3 regions of the Streptomyces spinoverrucosus genome follow, and region 2 is predicted to be linked to each of the others. Evidence: riboswitches for the same ligand, from Rfam matches in the RefSeq annotation. Region 2 holds a riboswitch; each other region holds the start of a gene.

Region 1 (5,985 bases), 4.3 Mb from region 2:
GGACCAGAAGAACGAGACGCGGGCCAAGGACGTGCCCGGAGACGCCTGGTGGGCGGGCCTCGGCCCGGTCGGCGGTGTGGTCCTGCTGCTGATCGGGCTCGGCCTGCTGGCCTGGGCCTTCCTGGACCTGCCCGGTTCCCGCGGCCCGCACCTGCCCTACGAGGGGGCCAAGGTCCTGGCGATCGGCGCCGTGGTCGCGGGGACCACACTGCTGGCGCGGCGCAGCAAGCGCGGGGACGTCCAGGACGACTGAGGGCCCTCAGCCGCGCGGCCCCGCCTGCGCCGCCGCCAGTGCCGCCAGCTCCTCCGCCGTACGCGGCCCGGTGGCCGTGTCGTCCAACAGGCCCTGGCCGCGCAGCAGTTCCGCCGCCGCGACGCCCCAGGGCAGGCGCAGGCCCGCCTGGCGCAGCAGCTCCGTGCGGGCCAGGTTCTCGGGCGCCGGGCCGGTGCGCACGCCGGACGGGGTGAGCAGGGCCGCGTCGTCGGCCCAGCGCAGGGCCAGGTCGACGTCGTGAGTGGCCATCACGACGGTCGTGCCGGACGCGCGCAGCCCGTCGAGGGTGGCGAGCAGCCGTTCCTGGCCGTCGGGATCGAGCCCGGCCGTCGGCTCGTCGAGGATCAGCACACGCGGCCGCATCGCGACGGCACCGGCGATCGCGGTCCGCTTGCGCTGCCCGTACGACAGCAGATGCGTGGGCCGGTCGGCCAGCCGGGCGATGTCCAGCGCGGCCAGCGCCTGATCGACCCGCGCCCGCACCTCGGCGTCCGGCAGCCCGAGGTTCAGCGGCCCGAAGGACACGTCCTGCGCCACCGAGGCGGCGAACAGCTGGTCGTCCGGATCCTGCACCACCAGCTGAACGGTGGTCCGCAACCGGGTCAGCCCCTTCCGGTCGTACGACACCGGCGTGCCGTCCACCGTCAACTCCCCGGCGTGCGGCCGAAGTCCGCCGCTGAGCAGCCGCATCAGCGTGGTCTTGCCGCTGCCGTTGCGGCCGAGCAGCGCCAGCGCGCGCCCCTCGCGCACCTCGAAGTCGAGGCCGGTGAGCACGGCCGGGCCCTCCTCGTAGGAGAAGGACACGCCCCGCAGGGCGACCAGGGCGGCGGCCTCGCTCATGACAGTGGCCTTTCGAGTACGAAGGTGAGGGCGGCCAGCGTCGCGAGCAGCGCGACGCTCAGAGCCGTGAACGGGACGGAGACGCGGGCCTCGGGCACCAGCACGCGCAGGGTGCCGTCGTAACCGCGTCCGGCGAGCCCCGCTTGCAGGCGCGCCGCCCGGTCGAAGGCCCGCACGAAGGCGGTGGCGCCGAGCCCGGCCAGGGACCGCCACTGGGCGGCCCGCGTGGTGTGCCCGAGGCGCGCGGCCTGGGCGTCGCGGATCCGGCGCACGGAGTCGAGGAGCAGAAAGCTCATGCGGTACGTCACCAGAGCCACATCGACGACGGGCGCGGGCACCCCGGCGCGGACCAGCCGGGGCAGCAGGTCGGACATCGGGGTGGTGAACGCGAACAGCAGCACGCCGAGGGATGCGGCCGAGGTGCGCAGCAGCAACTCCCCGGCACGCACCGGGCCGCCGTCGGCGAGGCCCACGAACCCGTCGGGGCCGCCGACCCGCACCAGCAGCGGCAGCGCGCCGGTCACGCAGAAGCCCAGCGGGACGCGGTAGGCCCGCCACAGCCGCCGCCCGGGCACGCCCGCCGGGCCGAGCAGCACGGCCAGTGCCGTGACCAGCACCAGCGCGGCCCCCGGCCAGGGCGGCAGCGAGATCGCAAGTACCGTGAGCCCCAGCCCGAGCACGGCCTTGTCCACGGGATGGCGGCGGCGCCAGCGACTGCTGTGCGCCGCCGCGTCGATCGGCAGCACGGGCCTCAGGCCCCTTCGGCTCCGTCGTGCCCGGGCACCCGCACAGGGTCCTGCTCCTCCCGGGCCCGGGCCTCACCCTGGCGGCGTCCGCGCCGCACCCCGAAGTAGTACGCGAGCGCGCCCGCGCCGACCGCCGCCTGGAGGGCGAACAGGCCGGACTCGATCTCGCCGGACGGCGGCTCGTACAGGGGCGAGAACCATGGCTCGTAGTCCGGGTCCAGCTCGGTGATCGCCGTCTCCGCCTCGGCGTCGGCGCCGGTGAATGGCTCCTCCTTGTGGTCGCCGAGCCCGAACACCAGCGGCAGCACCGCGAGGGCGGCGACGGCGAGCAGCAGCAGGAGGTTGATCTTCGCGTTGCGCTTCATCGGGCCACCGCCTCGGTACCGGCCGTCTTGGTGCCGGTCTTGGTGAGCAGCACGCCCAGCCGGGTCAGTTCACCCTTGCTGGACTGCACGAGCAGCCGCATCACCAGCACCGTGAGCAGCCCCTCGCTCACCGCGAGCGGGATCTGCGTGACCGCGAAGATGGCGCCGAACTTGCCGAGCGCGCCCAGGAAACCGCTGCTCGGGTCGGGGAAGGCGAGCGCCAGCTGGACGCTGGTGACGCAGTAGGTGGACAGGTCGGCGACGAACGCGCCGAAGAACACGGCGACCATCAGCGGCACGTCGTACCGGCGCAGCAGCCGGTAGATGCCGTATCCGGCCCAGGGGCCGACGATCGCCATCGAGAAGACGTTGGCGCCGAGCGTGGTCAGCCCGCCGTGGGCGAGCAACAGCGCCTGGAACAGCAGGGTGATGGTGCCCAGCACCGCCATCACCGGCGGCCGGAACAGGATGGCGCCCAGTCCCGTGCCGGTGGGATGCGAGCAGCTCCCGGTCACGGACGGCAGCTTCAGCGCCGACAGGACGAAGGTGAAGGCGCCCGAGGCGCCGAGGAGCAGGGTGCTCTCGGGGTGTTCCCTGACCTCACGGGTGAGGGAGCGGACTCCGTGGACGACGAATGGCGCGGACGCGGCACCCCAGGCGATCGCGTGCGCCGGAGGCAGAAAACCCTCGGCTATGTGCATGGCTTCAGCAGACCCTCTCCAGCACCTCGTGGATGGTGTACAACGCGCCTCGGCCGGTCTCCTGGCTGACGGGTGACACCGCCCGTGCTCCGCCTTCCCGGGTCACAAGGACCCAGTGGCTGCCCGCGAGGGGCCGGAGCCGGACTTCCCGATCACAGTGGCGAGGGCCGCACCGGCATCACACCGGTTTCCCGTTCACCAAGGCGTGGTGACAGTAGTGCGCCCGCGGGGGTGGTGACAAGCGGTGCATCGGGGGCGCGAAGGCGCTGGTCACGCGGCGCACACGCCGGACGTCACCCGTCGAGCTCCCGGTCCAGCAGCGCCAGGTCCGGCGGTACGAGGTGGGTGGCGTCCACCAGATCCCGGAGCAGGCTGTGCAGCGGTACGGCCTCGTCGGCGCTCAGACGGGCGCCGATCTCCGCGACCCGGTGCTCGATCCCGGGCGCCTCCCAGTCGGTCTCCGGGCGCAGGAAGCGCAGTTGCTGCAGGGCCTTGCGGGAGGGGAAGGGGCGCGGGTCGGACTCGTGGCGCAGGTAGCGCTGGCCCAGGACGACCAGGAGCAGCCGTTCGTCGTCGTCGAGGGGCGGGCGGTCCTGCGGGAAGTCTCGGGAGTGGCGGGCGGGGTCCGTGACATACAGCTCGATCAGGTACTCGCGGTGGCCGAGGCCCTGCACGAAGAGCGGGGTGTAGCCGGAGGGGACGGGGAGCGGCGCGGTGCGGGGGGTGAGGAGTTCGTCGTGGGGGAGACGCAGGGGCCGGCGGCCGGTGTTGTGCAGCCACCAGTGGCCGTGGTGGTACGTCAGCTCTCCCTGCCGGCGGCTCACCCGCAGGTCGTCACCGCCGACGTACAGCTCCGTGGCGGGGCAGCCCGGGGCGCGGCCGAAGCACACCAGGCGGCCGGGCTCCGGAGCGGCCGTGATCCCGCCCGCCGCCGATCTCGCGTGCAGGGTGTCCGGGGCGGCCGGTGGGGCACCGCGCGCGAGACTCTCACGACGGTTCATCCCCGGCTCCTCGGCGTGGTGGCTCGTTGCCCACACTGTCCGGGTCGGCTGCGGGACCCTTCCCGCCCGTCAGCGTTCGGGCAGCTTGGCGGCGGCGGAGGTGGCGAGGCCGGTGACCATCTCGCAGAGCTCGTCCATGGGGCGTTCGCCGCCGACGCGCAGGCGCACCATCTCGGCGGCCGGTACGGCGCCCTCGCCGCTGTACCGGCGGTATTCGAGGAAGACCGTGCAGGTCTCGTCGCCGTCGCCCTCCGGCTTGACGAGGGCCCGGTGGCCGCTGAGCCGCACGGCTTCGCCGTCCGTCGCGGACTTGGGCTGGTCGCGGAAGAAGCTCACCTCCGCCTCCAGGTCGTCCACCTCGCTGAACCACTCGCAGTTCCAGTTCGCGACACCGACCTCCGGCGTGTCCGGCTTGATACCGGGCACGGCGCCCGTCAGCGCCTTCGCGTCGAGCAGCGCGCAGGCGTCCGACCAGGCCAGCGAGTTGTCCGGGTAGGCCGGGGAACGGCGGGGCAGCGGACCGTCGTTCAGCACCTCGGCGGCGCTGCGGGCGGCCGTGTCGGCGACTGTGCACAGCGTCGCGCTGCCGCCGGTCACCGAGCCGTCCCCGACGTCGACGCGGATCCCGACGAGGGTGCCGTCGGCATCCCCGGCGGCGCTGTCGTACAGCAGCAGCCCGCACTCGTCGGTCTCCGGCGGCTCCTCAAGGACGCCGATCGTCCCGATGCGCGTGGCCGGGCGGGAGCTCTCGGGCCGGGAGCCTGGGCGTAACTGGACCGAGACGTCGATGCGGGTCTTGTCGTCGGGGCTGACGAGCACGTCACAGCGGTCGAAGTTGCCGTAGTCCACGTCGACATGGACCTCGCCGAACCGGCCGAGGGCGGCCGGGTCGGTCAGGGCGCACACATCGGCGGTGCGCGGATCGCCGATCAGGGACCCTTCCGTGGTCCGGCTCCGGCCCGCCTCGTCCGTGCCCTGACCCGAATCGCCGTCGCCGCCGTCGGGCGCGAGGATCAGACCGCCCAGGACCAGCGCGGCGCCGATCCCGACGGCCGTGGCCAGCAGGGGCCGGCGTGCCGGCCAACTCCATCGCGCCCGCCGGCCGGGCTGGGCGGTCGTGGCCTGGGACCCGGAGGTGGCGACGGCGGCCAGCAGCCGTCCGGCCTCGGCGGCGTCGGGGCGTTGCCGTGGGTCGCGCCGGAGCATGGCGGTGAGTACCGGATACAGCGGGCCCACGGCCTCGGCGTCCATCTCCACGACGCCCTGCTCGGCCTTCCAGTACGTCAGGCGCTCGGTGTCCGTCCCGCCGTCCCCGCCGTCCCCGGACTCCCCGCCGCGCGGCGGCGCCCCGGTGACCAGCGCGTACAGGGTGGCGGCCAGGCAGAACACGTCCGAGGCGGGACGGGGGAGGTGGCCCCGGGCCAGTTCGGGGGCGGCGTAGTCCGGGGTGAAGCTGAGCGGGCCGTTGCTGGTGATCGTCTCGGCGCCGCCCGTCCGGTGCGCGGCACCGAAGTCCAGCAGCTTCGCCGTACCGCGCCGGGTGAGGCCCACGTTGGCGGGTTTGACGTCACAGTGCACGATCCCCGCCTCGTGCAGCGCCGCGAGCGCGTCGGCGAGCTCGGCACCGATCCGGGCCGCCCGCTGCCAGGACAACGGCGGCTGCCGGTCCAGGCCGCCGCCGGGGACGTACTCCATGACGAACCAGTACGTCTCCTCGCCGTCCTTCTCCACGGTCACGACGTCGAACAGTGTCACGACGTGCGGATGGTCGCGGAACTTGGCCAGCGCGCGGGGCTCGGCCAGCAGCCGTCGCACCGCCGTCTCGCGGTCGCCCTCGATCAACTCCGGCTTCAACGCGACGTCCTGCCCCACCACCGTGTCGTGGGCCAGCCACACCTCGCCGCTCCGCCCGGCGCCGATGACCTCTCTGAGGACATAGCGGCCGGCGAACTCGTCTCCGGGACGCACGGTTCTCCCCCTCGCCTGTGCCCAGGACGCGCACCCGGTCACGCGCGCGTGCCTCGAACCTACTGGGAGTGAGGGACGCTCCGCAGTCTC
Region 2 (5,985 bases):
CTTCGGCGCCTGGGGCACCGCGCTCGTCGCCGTCTTCCTGGTCGGCTCCAGCGCCGCGATCTGGAAGATCTCCCGCCGCGAGGTCGTGGACCACACGAACGTCAACGACACGACCGAGGAACCGGCCGGAGTGGTGACGACGGCGATGGCCGCGGTGACGCCGCCTCCGGCCGGTACGCCGGTGGACGGCCTCGCCGTCACGATCCCCGCACAGAAGACGGCCTCGGAGCCGACGCCCTCTCAGACCTCGGTCTGAGCACCCGGTCACTGAAGGAAGCAGCAGCAACATGAAGATCGACTGGGCGGCCCTGGGCTCCGTCTTCGGCGTCAGCCTCGTAGTCACGGTGGCCCTGGTGGGCCTGTTCACCCTCGGCATCGTCGGCCTCTCCCGGCGGGAGAGGGCGTCGACCCGCGGCGGCTCAGCGGCGCTGTCCACCACGGGTGCGTACGTGTGCTTTGCGCTGTGCGCGGCTGCGGTGGCGTACGGAATTTTCCTGATCATGGCCTGAGACCGGAAGCCTCACGGCCGTCTCTGTTCACCTCTGCTCAGCCCTGACAACTTCAGAATCAACCCCCGTAGGCGCTTTGTAATGCTTGCGGGGGTTTTATCCGCATTCGGAGCAGCGCAGCGACCTTGCCGGGAAGTTGCTGTCCGACAGTGGCCGCCTGACGAGTCAACGACGACATGTGGCAGGGAGCACCATGGCCAGAGACATCGATCCGAGCCTGAATCGGCGCAGGCTCCGCATCGAGCTGCGCAAAGCCCGCGAGTAAGCCGTGTTCACCTCGGGCGCGCTGATCGCCACCGGTGACGCGGGGCCGAACCTGCGCCGACTCGTGGAGCTCCGTACGACACGTCAGGAGCGCTACCTCGACGGCGACGAGGGGCGGCCCTTCGGTGTTCCGTCAGCAGTTGGACCACCTCAAGACGCTGATGCAGCGGCCCCGGGTGAACCTGCAGGTGCTGCCCTTCTCCGCAGGGGCACACTTCAGCGTGGCCACGTTCATCGTGAGGAGTGTTTCGAGGAAATCAGCAGCATCGCTTGTCACGGTGACCGAATGATCGAGCTGATCGACGCGGTCAAGGAGAGTCTGGACAACAACTGACCCCGGGACGGGACGGCCCGGGCGAGTTCGGGGGTGGACCGATGGCGGTCTTCGGGTTGCGAGAGTGGTGGCGCCGGTTGCGCGCGGCCCGGACCGTTCCGCCGGGTGAGGATCCCGGGGTCCCTCCCGAGTCCGCTCAGCAGGAAGGACCCGTGCCACTCGACGACTGCACCCTGAAGGCCTACGCCATGCAGCGGCCGGAGTGGGTGGACGCTCTGATCCGGGTGGAGAACGCCCGGGTGGACGGGGAGATACGCCTGCTGTCGGTCCGGCTGCTCCTGGGAACGGCGTGCGCCAGTCTGCTGCTGTTCAGCATCGCCGTGGCCGCCAGAGTCGCCCCCGCACTCCCCTTCGGGATCGCGACCCCGCTCACCACGGCGGTGATCGGCGCGACCGGAGCAGCGCTGGTCACCGTGCTCGGCGCCGGACTGGGCAGGGCGCTGCGCCATCGCTCCGGCAGCACGCAGAGCGGCCCCGTCAGTGGTGCGGGGACCTCCGGGGCTGAGCCGACGCCAGGGCCCGGTGCAGAACCCGGAGCCGGTCGCTGACCGGGGTGAGCCCCCACCACAGACCGGCGGCCCCGGCGATGAGCACGGTCAGCGCCAGCCAGACCACGGCACGCGCCTCACCGGCCGGCACCAGCAGCGCGGCCAGGGCGCCGACTCCGACGGCGAGCCCACCCATCACCGTGGCGTACAGCGCCAGCGGCGCGGCCGACGTGATCGAACTCCCCCTTGTGTGCGGCTTCCTCGTCCGCTCCGAGGAAGAACCCTTGGCCCGGTCTCCCATGCGCTTACCTCCCGCCCCCGCACGGATCGTCAAGAACCATCCGCTCCCGGGTCCGCCAGCCCCGACAGAAAACCACACCACGCGGCGTGGCGGAAGGTGAGCACAGCGTCGTGGCGCCCCTTCGAGTCACGCACGAGCACCTCGGTCTCCCCCAGGGCCAGTTCCAGACACTCACCGCCCGTATTGCCGGAATGGCTGCTCCTGATCCACACCCGCCGCCACGACTCACCGCCGATCACACCGACCTCCTTCACCCAAGAGTCAGCGCACCGACACGGCGTCCTCACCGCGACGTCCCCCAGCGCCGTGTCCCGCCACCGCCCGGGGTCCGCCCCAGGGCAACGGAGGCTCGGCCACACCAGGTTCGTCTCCCCGCCACGAATCACCCAATGCCGCTCGCCGGCGCTCTCAGCCTTCGCACTGCCGTTCTCCTGGAGTGTGCCCAGCTTCCCGGCCTGGAAAGAGGCTAGAAGGCGCCGATTCCGACGGCTGACGATATTTCAGCGATGTGGAACTCCGCACACCGCAGCGTCGCAGGTCAACGGCAAGTTGACGGCCGTTCCGGCCCCGTGGTGGACTTCCGGAGCCATGTACGGCGGCAGGAGAGGAAGTCGGTGTGAATCCGGCGCGGTCCCGCCACTGTGACCGGGGAGGTAACTCCCCGGGAGCCAGGAACTCTCGCCGCCGGTCTCGTCGAACCAGGGCGCGGACACCCTGAGTGAGGACATAACGCGATGCTCGGCTGCCCAGTGAGGTCCCGCACCAGGTCTCTGCCCGACCGCACGGCCGGCTGAGCCCCATGCGTGCCGATCGCGTCTTCGCGTACGGCGCCGCCGCCGGCCTCCTCGGCGACCTCCTCCTCGGCGATCCGCGCCGCGGGCATCCGGTCGCCGCGTTCGGGCGGGCCGCCGCCGCCGTGGAACGGGTGTTGTGGCGCGACCACCGCGCTTGGGGTGCGGCGCACACCGCCGTGTGCGCCGGTGGCGCCGTCGCGCTCGGTGCCCTCGCCCGCAGGGTCGTACGGTCCTCCCCCGCCGCCTCCGTCGCCGTCACCGGGCTCGCCACCTGGGCCGTCGTCGGGGGGACTTCACTCGCCCGCGAAGCCCGGGCCATCGGGCATGCCCTGGAGGCCGGGGACGTCGAGGGGGCGCGGGCGCGGCTGCCGCATCTGTGCGGGCGGGATCCGCAGGCCCTCGACGCCGACGGGATCGCCCGCGCCGTGGTCGAGTCGGTCGCCGAGAACACCTCCGACGCGGTGGTGGGGGCGCTGGTGTGGGGGGCCGTCGGTGGAGTGCCCGGCCTCGTCGGGTTCCGAGCCGTGAACACCCTGGACGCCATGGTCGGGCACAAGTCGCCCAAGTACCGGCGGTACGGGTGGGCCTCCGCTCGGCTCGACGACGTCGCCGGGTGGCCGGGGGCTCGGCTGACCGCCGTACTCGCCGCTCTCGCCGGACCGGATCCGCGCGCGGCCGTGCGGGCCTGGCACGACGACGCCGGTCGGCATCCCAGCCCCAACGCCGGGCCCGTGGAGGCGTCGTTCGCGGGCGCGCTGGGGGTGCGGCTCGGCGGCACCCTCTCGTACGGGGGCGGGTCGAGCACCGGCCCCTGCTCAACGGCCGGGGACGTCTGGTCGAAGTCGCCGACATCGATCGGGCCGTACGGCTCTCCCGGCGCGTCGGCTGGCTCGCGCTCGGCGTGTGCGCGGGCGCGCGGATGCTGAGGAAGGGGCGTGCGTCATGAGCGGGGGACTTCTGGTCGCCGGTACCACCTCCGACGCCGGAAAGAGTGTCGTCACCGCCGGGATCTGCCGCTGGCTGGTGCGGCAGGGCGTCAAGGTCGCGCCCTTCAAGGCGCAGAACATGTCGCTCAATTCGTTCGTCACCCGCGAGGGTGCCGAGATCGGGCGGGCGCAGGCCATGCAGGCGCAGGCGTGCCGTGTGGAGCCGACCGCGCTGATGAACCCGGTGCTGCTCAAGCCGGGCGGGGAGCGGAGCAGCCAGGTGGTGCTGCTGGGCAGGCCCGTCGGGGAGATGAGCGCGCGCGGGTACCACGGGGGACGGCAGCAGCGGCTTCTCGGTACCGTGCTCGACTGTCTCGCCGAGTTGCGGGGCACGTATGACGCGGTGATCTGTGAGGGGGCCGGCAGCCCGGCCGAGATCAATCTGCGGCGGACGGACATCGTGAACATGGGGATCGCGCGCAACGCCCGGCTCCCCGTGCTCGTCGTCGGCGACATCGACCGTGGCGGGGTCTTCGCCTCGTTCTTCGGGACCGTCGCCCTGCTGTCGCCGCAGGACCAGGAGTTCGTCGCCGGGTTCCTCGTCAACAAGTTCCGCGGGGATGTCTCCCTGCTGGAGCCGGGGCTGGACATGCTCCGGACGCTCACCGGGCGGCGGACGTACGGTGTGCTGCCGTACCGGCACGGGCTGGGGATCGACGAGGAGGACGGACTGCGCGTCTCGATGCGCGGGGCCGTGCGGGAGTCCGTCGTCGCGCCGCCCGTCGGCGCGGACGTGCTGCGCGTCGCCGTGTGTGCGGTACCGCTGATGTCCAACTTCACGGACGTGGACGCCCTCGCCGCCGAACCCGGTGTCGTGGTGCGGTTCGTGGACCGGCCCGAGGAGCTGGCCGACGCCGATCTCGTGGTGATACCGGGGACGCGCGGGACCGTACGGGCACTGGAGTGGCTGCGGGAGCGGGGGCTCGCGGCGGCCGTCGCCCGCAGGGTCGCCGAGCAACGGCCCGTGCTCGGCATCTGCGGCGGCTTCCAGATCCTCGGCGAGCACATCGAGGACGACGTCGAGAGCCGGCGCGGGCAGGTCGACGGGCTCGGGATCCTGCCCCTGCGCGTGCGGTTCGCCCGGGAGAAGACCCTCGCCCGTCCCGTCGGCGAGGCCCTCGGCGAGCCGGTCGAGGGGTACGAGATCCATCACGGCGTCGCCGACGTCACCGGCGGGGAGCCCTTCCTGGACGGGTGCCGGGTCGGGCAGACCTGGGGCACGCACTGGCACGGCTCGCTGGAGTCGGACGCCTTCCGGCGGGCCTTCCTGCGCGAGGTGGCCGCCGCCGCGGGGCGCCGCTTCGTGCCGGCGCCCGACACTTCCTTCGCCGCGCTGCGCGAGCAGCAGCTCGACCGGCTCGGCGACCTGATCGAACAGCACGCGGACACGGACGCGCTGTGGCGGCTCATCGAGTCCGGCGCGCCGCAAGGACTGCCTTTCATTCCACCGGGAGCGCCCGCATGAGCACTGTGTTGTTGTTGTCGACCGCCGACACCGATCTGCTGGCGGCCCGGGCCTCCGGCGCCTCCTACCGGATCGGCAACCCGACCCGCCTCGACGTCGACAGCGAGCTGCCCGCGCTGGTCGAGGGCGCGGACATCGCCGTCGTACGGCTGCTGGGCGGCAAGCGGGCCTGGGAGGACGGGCTGGCCGGGCTCAAGTCCGCCGGGATTCCCACCGTGTTGCTCGGGGGCGAGGCCGTGCCGGACGCCGAGCTGATGGCGGAGTCGTCCGTGCCCGCCGGTGTCGTGGCGGAGGCCCTGCGCTATCTCGTCGAGGGCGGGCCCGCCAACCTCACCGAACTGGCCCGGTTCCTGTCGGACACCGTGCTGCTGACGGGTGATGGCTTCGACGAGCCGCAGAAGATGCCGGAGTACGGCGTCCACGGCTCACGTCCGCTCGCGGACGGCCGCCCCACCGTCGGCGTGCTCTTCTACCGGGCCCACGAGCTCAGCGGCAACACCGCCTTCGTCGACACCCTGTGCGACGCGATCGAGGCGCGGGGCGCCAACGCCCTGCCCGTGTACTGCGGTTCGCTGCGCGGCGCGGACGCCGGTCTGTACGAGATCCTCGCCAAGGCCGACGCGCTCGTCGCCACCGTCCTGGCCGCCGGCGGCACCCACGCCTCGCAGGCCTCGGCGGGCGGCGACGAGGAGGCCTGGGACATCGGGGCGCTCGCCGAACTCAACGTCCCTGTGCTGCAGGGGCTCTGCCTGACCTCGTCGAGGACCGCCTGGGACGAGTCGGACGCCGCCCTCTCCCCCATGGACGCGGCGATGCAGGTCGCGATCCCGGAGTTCGACGGGCG
Region 3 (5,985 bases), 4.4 Mb from region 2:
TCGACGGCCTGCCCACGAACAGCCCCTGCGGCACCGTCAAGATCACCGACTGGCTCCGCGACCGTGAGCCGACCCGCGACCAGCTCGACCGGTCCGCCGACACCGCGAACCGGGTCGCGCCCGGCGCGCTCGTCGCTTGCGGCGACAACCTCATGAAGGGCAGCGACTGGGAGACGGCCAAGGCGCGCTACCGGCAGCTGCTCGACGAGTATCCCGAGGACAACCTCGGGAACCGGGCCCGCGCGGGCATCACCAAGGCCACGCACGCCATCGAGCTGGACAACGTCCGCACCCTGCTGCAGGGAACGCAGGACGAACAGCCCGAGTACTGCTCCCAGCCGGCCAAGTACAGCGCCGCCAAGCCGATGGGCAAGGGCACCAACCGCGCGCTGTTCTACGGCAACACCGAGTACACCAACCAGCTCCCCGGCAACTGGAAGGCCGGTGACGCCGCCGACGCGGTGGCGATCGTCTGCGTGGGCGAGGCGGACTTCGGGACCTCCGTCGAGACGTGTCCGTACCAGAGCCGGGACTCGGGTGCCGTCAGCTATGTGACCTTCCACAAGATCGCGATCCCGGTGCGGGTCTACGAACTGCGCACCGGCAAGCTGGTCAGCAAGCGCACGATCCAGATCGGCGGATCGAGCTGCCCCGCGATCATCACGTACTACACGTACGGCACCGACGACACCCCGCCGACGAACCGGTACGTCACCGAGTCCAAGTCCGATGTGCGGGGCGCGTTCAGGCCGCTGACCAACAGGTGACCGGTCAGCTCGGCAAGGCCTGCGCGATATTCCGTACCGCCGTGGCCGACAGCGACGTGGCGGAAATCCCGAAGTCGGTCAGCCGGGCCACGCCGTCCTCGGTGACCAGGATGTTCTCCGGCGTCACATCGCCGTGCACCACGCCCTCGCGGTGCGACTTCGCCGGCGCGTCGGCGATCTGGCCGCCGATCGAGCCGGCCTCCTCGGGGGTGCGGCGACCACGCTCGGCGAGGACCTGGGCGAGGCTGCGGGAGGGGACGTACTCCATGACGATCCAGCAGGTCTCCTCTTCGACGGCGATGTCGAAGACGGGCACGATGCCGGGATGGTGCACCCGCCCCGCGTTGCGCGCCTCCCGGGTCAGCCGCTCGGTGGCCCGGTCGTCATCAGGGCGGGCGCACTTGACCGCGACCCGCCGGTGCAGCAACTCGTCCCAGGCCAGCCAGACGACGCCCATGCCGCCCTTGCCGATGGGTTCCCGCAAGAGATACCGGCCGGCGACCCGGTCCCCGGCCTCAGGCGTCACACGCACGCCCCGCTCCTCACCCCACGTCCAGCAATGGTGACGGAGTGTACTCAGCCGCCTTGTCACGCACGTGACTTCGGGCGGACTGGCACAGGATCGCCCCAGGGCACGCGGATTACCTCCCCGTAACTCCAATTGGCGGGCGGCCAAGGGCACTTGGAGGCGACGCTTGACCGGCCGCGCCGCCCCCGCCCGAGCCCCGTGATAGCTTGCGCCAGCCAGTCGCATCCCAGTACGAGGGCGTACGGGGATCAGGGAATCCGGTGCGAATCCGGAGCTGACGCGCAGCGGTGAGGGCGACGGGCACGGCAATCGGCCACTGGACCGGCGAGGTCCGGGAAGGCGTCGTGTCCGGGTGACCCCGAGTCCGAAGACCTGCTGGCACACGGTACGGTCGGGCCCCGCGTACGGGCCCTCGACGTAGAGGAACAGCTGTGCCCGTCACGCGCACCACGTCCCTGTCCGCCGCGCTGCTGTGCGGAGCGCTCCTGCTCACCGCCTGCGGAAGCGGAACCTCCGGCGGGGCTGACGACAAGGCGTCGGCCACCGGGCGGTCGATCGAGAACTGCGGGCGGACCGTGCAGGTCACCGGCGCCGGACCGCGACGGGCCGTCTCCCTCAACCAGGGCACCACGGAGATCATGCTCTCCCTCGGCCTCGCCGACCGCATGGTCGGCACCGCGACCTGGACCGACCCCGTGATGAAGGGCCTGGAGAAGGCGAACGCCGAGGTGGACCGGCTGGCGGACAACGCCCCGTCCTTCGAGGCGGTCCTGGACCGGGAGCCCGACTTCGTGGCCGCCTCGTTCGCCTCCACGCTCGGCACGGGCGGTGTGGCCACACGCGATCAGTTCGAGAAGCTGGGCGTGCCCACGTACCTCTCCCCGGCGGACTGCGAGGGCAAGGACAACAGCGGCGACGGCGACGGCGTCCGGACCGAGCCGCTGACCATGGACACCGTCTACGGCGAGGTCCGCGATCTGGCCGGCCTCTTCGGGGTGGCCGACCGCGGCGACAGGCTGGTCGCCGACCTCAAGGCGCGGGTTGCCACCGCCACGAAGGACCTCCACGCCTCGAACGTCACCCTCCTGTACTGGTTCGCCAACTCCGAGTCCCCCTACATGGCGGGCTGTTGCGGAGCTCCCGGCGTCATCACGAACGCCGTCGGCGCGAAGAACGTCTTCGACGACACGACGGACGAATGGCCCCAGATCAACTGGGAGACCGTCGCCGACCGCGACCCTGACGTGCTCGTCATCGGCGACCTCACCCGCAAGTCGCAGACCGCGGAGAGCGCCGCGAAGAAGATCGAGTTCCTGGAGACCAACCCGGTCACCCGGAACATGGACGCCGTCCGGCACAAGCGGTACGTCCTGCTCAGCGGGCAGGCGATGAACCCGACCATCCGCACGGTCGAGGGCATCGAGGCGGTCGCGCGCGGCCTGCGCGACTTCGGCCTCGCGAAGTGACCGGGGCTCTGCTGCGCTACGCGGCAGGCCTGGTGGTGCTGGTGGCCTCCGTCGCCGTTGCCCTCACCATCGGCCCGGCCGACATCGGCGTCGCCGACGTGTGGTCGGTCGTCGCCTCCCACCTCGGCGGCGACCCCTCCGGCCTCACCCCGATCCGCGACGGCATCGTCTGGAACCTCCGCCTGCCCCGCACCCTGCTCGCCGCCGTGTGCGGCGCCGGACTGGCCCTGTGCGGCGCGGTGATGCAGTCCCTGCTGCGCAACCCGCTCGCCGACCCCTTCGTCCTCGGCGTCTCCTCCGGCGCGTCGACCGGCGCCGTCCTCGTGGTCGTGCTCGGCGCGGGTGGCGGGGCGCTGTCGCTGTCCGGCGGCGCCTTCGTGGGGGCCCTGTGCTCCTTCGCGCTGATGCTGCTGCTCGCCCACACCCTCGGCGGCACCACCGACCGGGTCGTGCTGTCCGGCGTCGCCGCGATGCAGCTCTTCTCGGCGCTCACCTCCTTCGTCGTGGTCACCTCGGCGGACGCCGACACCACCCGCGCCGTGCTGTTCTGGCTGCTCGGCTCGCTCAGCGGCGCGGGCTGGACGGACGTATGGCTGTGTCTGGCCGTCCTGCTGCTGGTCCTCGCCGTCTGCCTCGGCCACGGCAGGACGCTGGACGCCTTCGCCTTCGGGCAGGACGCGGCGGCCACGCTCGGCGTCCATGTCGCCCGTACCCGCCTGGTGCTGCTCAGCGCCACCGCGCTGCTCACCGCTGCCCTGGTCAGCAGCGCGGGCGCGATCGGTTTCGTGGGCCTGGTGCTGCCGCACGCGGCCCGCGCCCTGGTCGGCCCCGGCCACGGCCGCCTGCTGCCGGCCACCGCACTGGGCGGCGCGGTCTTCCTCGTCTGGATCGACACCCTCGCCCGCACCCTGCTCGAACCACTGGAGATCCCGGTGGGCGTGATGACCTCCCTGATCGGCGTCCCCGCCTTCGTCGCGGTCCTGTACCGCACCCACCGGGCCGGGAGGAGCGTCCGATGATTCGCGTACGGAGCCGGGAGGAGCGTTCGATGACTTACGTACGGGCAGCCGGGAGGAGCGTTCGATGACTTACGTACGGGCGGCCGGGAGGAGCGTTCGATGACTTACGTACGGGCGGCCGGGAGGAGCGTTCGATGACCCTCGCCGCCGACCGCGTCTGCCGTACCGCCGACGGGCGGCTCATCCTGGACGGCGTCAGCATCACACCGGCGCCCGGCGCCATGACCGGCCTGCTGGGTCCCAACGGCTCCGGCAAGTCCACCCTGCTGCGCCTGCTGTCCGGCGTCCTCGCCCCCGCCTCCGGCGTGGTCACCCTCGACGGCCGGCCGCTGTCCGACCTGCGCCGCCGGGACATCGCCCGCCGTGTCGCCGTGGTCGAGCAACAGGCGGACACCCAGGTGGAGTTGACGGTCGCGGACGTCGTACGACTCGGCCGCGTCCCGCACCGGCGTGCCTGGACCCCGCCGACGCCGGCGGACGAGGACGCCGTACGCGGCGCCCTGGCCCGCACCGGCCTGACCGACCGCGCCGACCAGCCCTGGCACACGCTCTCCGGCGGCGAGCGCCAACGCGTCCAGATCGCCCGCGCGCTGGCCCAGGAACCCCGCGAACTCCTCCTCGACGAACCCACCAACCACCTCGACCTCCAGCACCAACTCGACGTCCTCGACCTGCTCGCCGCCCTCCCCGTCACCTCCGTCGTGGCGCTGCACGACCTGAACCTCGCCGCGATGTACTGCGACCGCCTGGTCGTCCTGACCCGGGGCCGGGTGGTGGCCGCGGGCACACCGGCCGAGGTGCTCACCGCGGACCTGATCGCCGAGGTCTACGGCGTCCGCGTCACGATCACGGCCCCGGGGGACGAGGGGCGCCCGTACATCCGGGTGCTGGGCACCGTCGCCTCCGCCGGGCTGGAAGCCCACTGAACGGGCTTGCGGCAGGTGTTGCGGGACGGGTCCCGTCAACGGCCACTACGGTTCGCGTCGGCCCGGTCCCAACCCCCGACCCACAGGGAGGAACCCCTCCATGCCCAGCACTCGGACCTGTGTGCTGGCGGGCATCGTCGCGGCTGCCGCGACCGCCACGCTCACGCTGCCCGCCCAGGCCGGCACTCCGGCCCCGCCCGACCGGTCGACCGCCCGGTGCGCCTACCCGGCCAAAATCCTCGACCTGACCGGCTGGAAGCTGACGCTGCCCACCGGCGAGGACGAGGACCCCACCGAGATCACCCAGCCCGAGCTGGCGACCTTCTCCGCCAAGCCCTGGTTCCGGGCCGCCGCCGACTGCGACGCCGTCCGGTTCCGGGCCGCCGTCAACGGCGTGACGACGGGAGGTTCGAGCTACCCGCGCGCCGAGCTGCGGGAGATGACCGACGACGGCGAGGACGAGGCCGCCTGGTCCACCACCGACGGCACCCACACGCTCGTGGTCACCGAGGCGTTCACGGCCCTGCCCAAGGACAAGCCGCACCTGGTCGGCGCGCAGGTGCACGGCGGGGACGACGACGTCACGGTCTTCCGCCTCGAAGGCAGCAGCCTCTACATCACCGAGGGCGACGACCGCCACCACCACCTCGTCACCGACGACTACGAACTCGGCACCGAGTTCGAGGCCAGGTTCGTGGCGGAGGACGGGGAGATCGACGTCTACTACAACGGGCGGCTGCAGACCACGATCGCCCACGAAGGCGACACCAACTACTTCAAGGCAGGCGCCTACACCCAGGCCAACTGCGACAACTCCGCCCCCTGCGCCGCCAACAACTACGGCGAGGTCCGCATCTCATCGATCAAGGCCACCCACTCCTGAGGACGAGCGCGGCTCGGGCAGACGGCCGTTACGCCTGCCGCACGGGCGGTCGCCGCCCGCGCTACGGCCGGGGGCTGCGGGGCTGTTCAGACCGCCGGTTCGATGTTCTGGTTGCAGCGGAAGACGTTGTTCGGGTCGTAGTGCGCCTTCAGAGCGGACTGCCTGGCCAGAACGGCGTCCTCGTACAGCTCGGACCGGAAGTCGTCGGCGGCCCGCATGCCGTACACGAAGTTCAGTGCCCGGCCGATCGTCCACGGCGCGACAGCCTTGTCGATCCGGTCGTGCGCGGCCCGCACCTCTGACAGCCCCACACTGTCGGGCGCGGACAACACCCGCAAGATGTACTGCGCGTCGCGGAAGGAGACAGCGTTCGCCACCGCGGGCGGACGCGACAG

What was found. Region 2 has a riboswitch for cobalamin ahead of I2W78_RS31905 (cobalamin biosynthesis protein). Riboswitches for the same ligand answer to the same signal wherever they lie in the genome.
Positions count from the first base shown of each region.
Region 1: another riboswitch for cobalamin. It lies ahead of I2W78_RS11890 (energy-coupling factor ABC transporter permease); the one in region 2 lies ahead of I2W78_RS31905 (cobalamin biosynthesis protein).
Region 3: another riboswitch for cobalamin. It lies ahead of I2W78_RS11860 (ABC transporter substrate-binding protein); the one in region 2 lies ahead of I2W78_RS31905 (cobalamin biosynthesis protein).

Region 1 is NZ_JADPZX010000001.1:2,676,626-2,682,610, reverse strand. Features, by position in the region: gene I2W78_RS11910 (hypothetical protein) at 1-253, shown strand, start outside; gene I2W78_RS11905 (energy-coupling factor ABC transporter ATP-binding protein) at 260-1,114, opposite strand; gene cbiQ (cobalt ECF transporter T component CbiQ) at 1,111-1,860, opposite strand; gene I2W78_RS11895 (energy-coupling factor ABC transporter substrate-binding protein) at 1,866-2,225, opposite strand; gene I2W78_RS11890 (energy-coupling factor ABC transporter permease) at 2,222-2,926, opposite strand; cobalamin riboswitch at 2,961-3,144, opposite strand; gene I2W78_RS11885 (FHA domain-containing protein) at 3,220-3,927, opposite strand; gene I2W78_RS11880 (serine/threonine-protein kinase) at 3,997-5,895, opposite strand.
Region 2 is NZ_JADPZX010000001.1:7,020,059-7,026,043, reverse strand. Features, by position in the region: gene I2W78_RS31935 (inorganic phosphate transporter) at 1-256, shown strand, start outside; gene I2W78_RS31930 (hypothetical protein) at 288-509, shown strand; gene I2W78_RS40845 (Scr1 family TA system antitoxin-like transcriptional regulator) at 899-1,063, shown strand; gene I2W78_RS31920 (hypothetical protein) at 1,260-1,655, shown strand; gene I2W78_RS31915 (hypothetical protein) at 1,585-1,896, opposite strand; gene I2W78_RS41225 (DUF397 domain-containing protein) at 1,926-2,135, opposite strand; cobalamin riboswitch at 2,453-2,593, shown strand; partial or broken gene I2W78_RS31905 (cobalamin biosynthesis protein) at 2,696-3,636, shown strand; gene I2W78_RS31900 (cobyric acid synthase) at 3,633-5,141, shown strand; gene cobN (cobaltochelatase subunit CobN) at 5,138-5,985, shown strand, end outside.
Region 3 is NZ_JADPZX010000001.1:2,668,982-2,674,966, reverse strand. Features, by position in the region: gene I2W78_RS11870 (hypothetical protein) at 1-767, shown strand, start outside; gene I2W78_RS41110 (serine/threonine-protein kinase) at 772-1,299, opposite strand; cobalamin riboswitch at 1,496-1,690, shown strand; gene I2W78_RS11860 (ABC transporter substrate-binding protein) at 1,728-2,762, shown strand; gene I2W78_RS11855 (FecCD family ABC transporter permease) at 2,759-3,781, shown strand; gene I2W78_RS11850 (ABC transporter ATP-binding protein) at 3,916-4,707, shown strand; gene I2W78_RS11845 (polysaccharide lyase family 7 protein) at 4,808-5,590, shown strand; gene I2W78_RS11840 (FAD-binding oxidoreductase) at 5,677-5,985, opposite strand, start outside.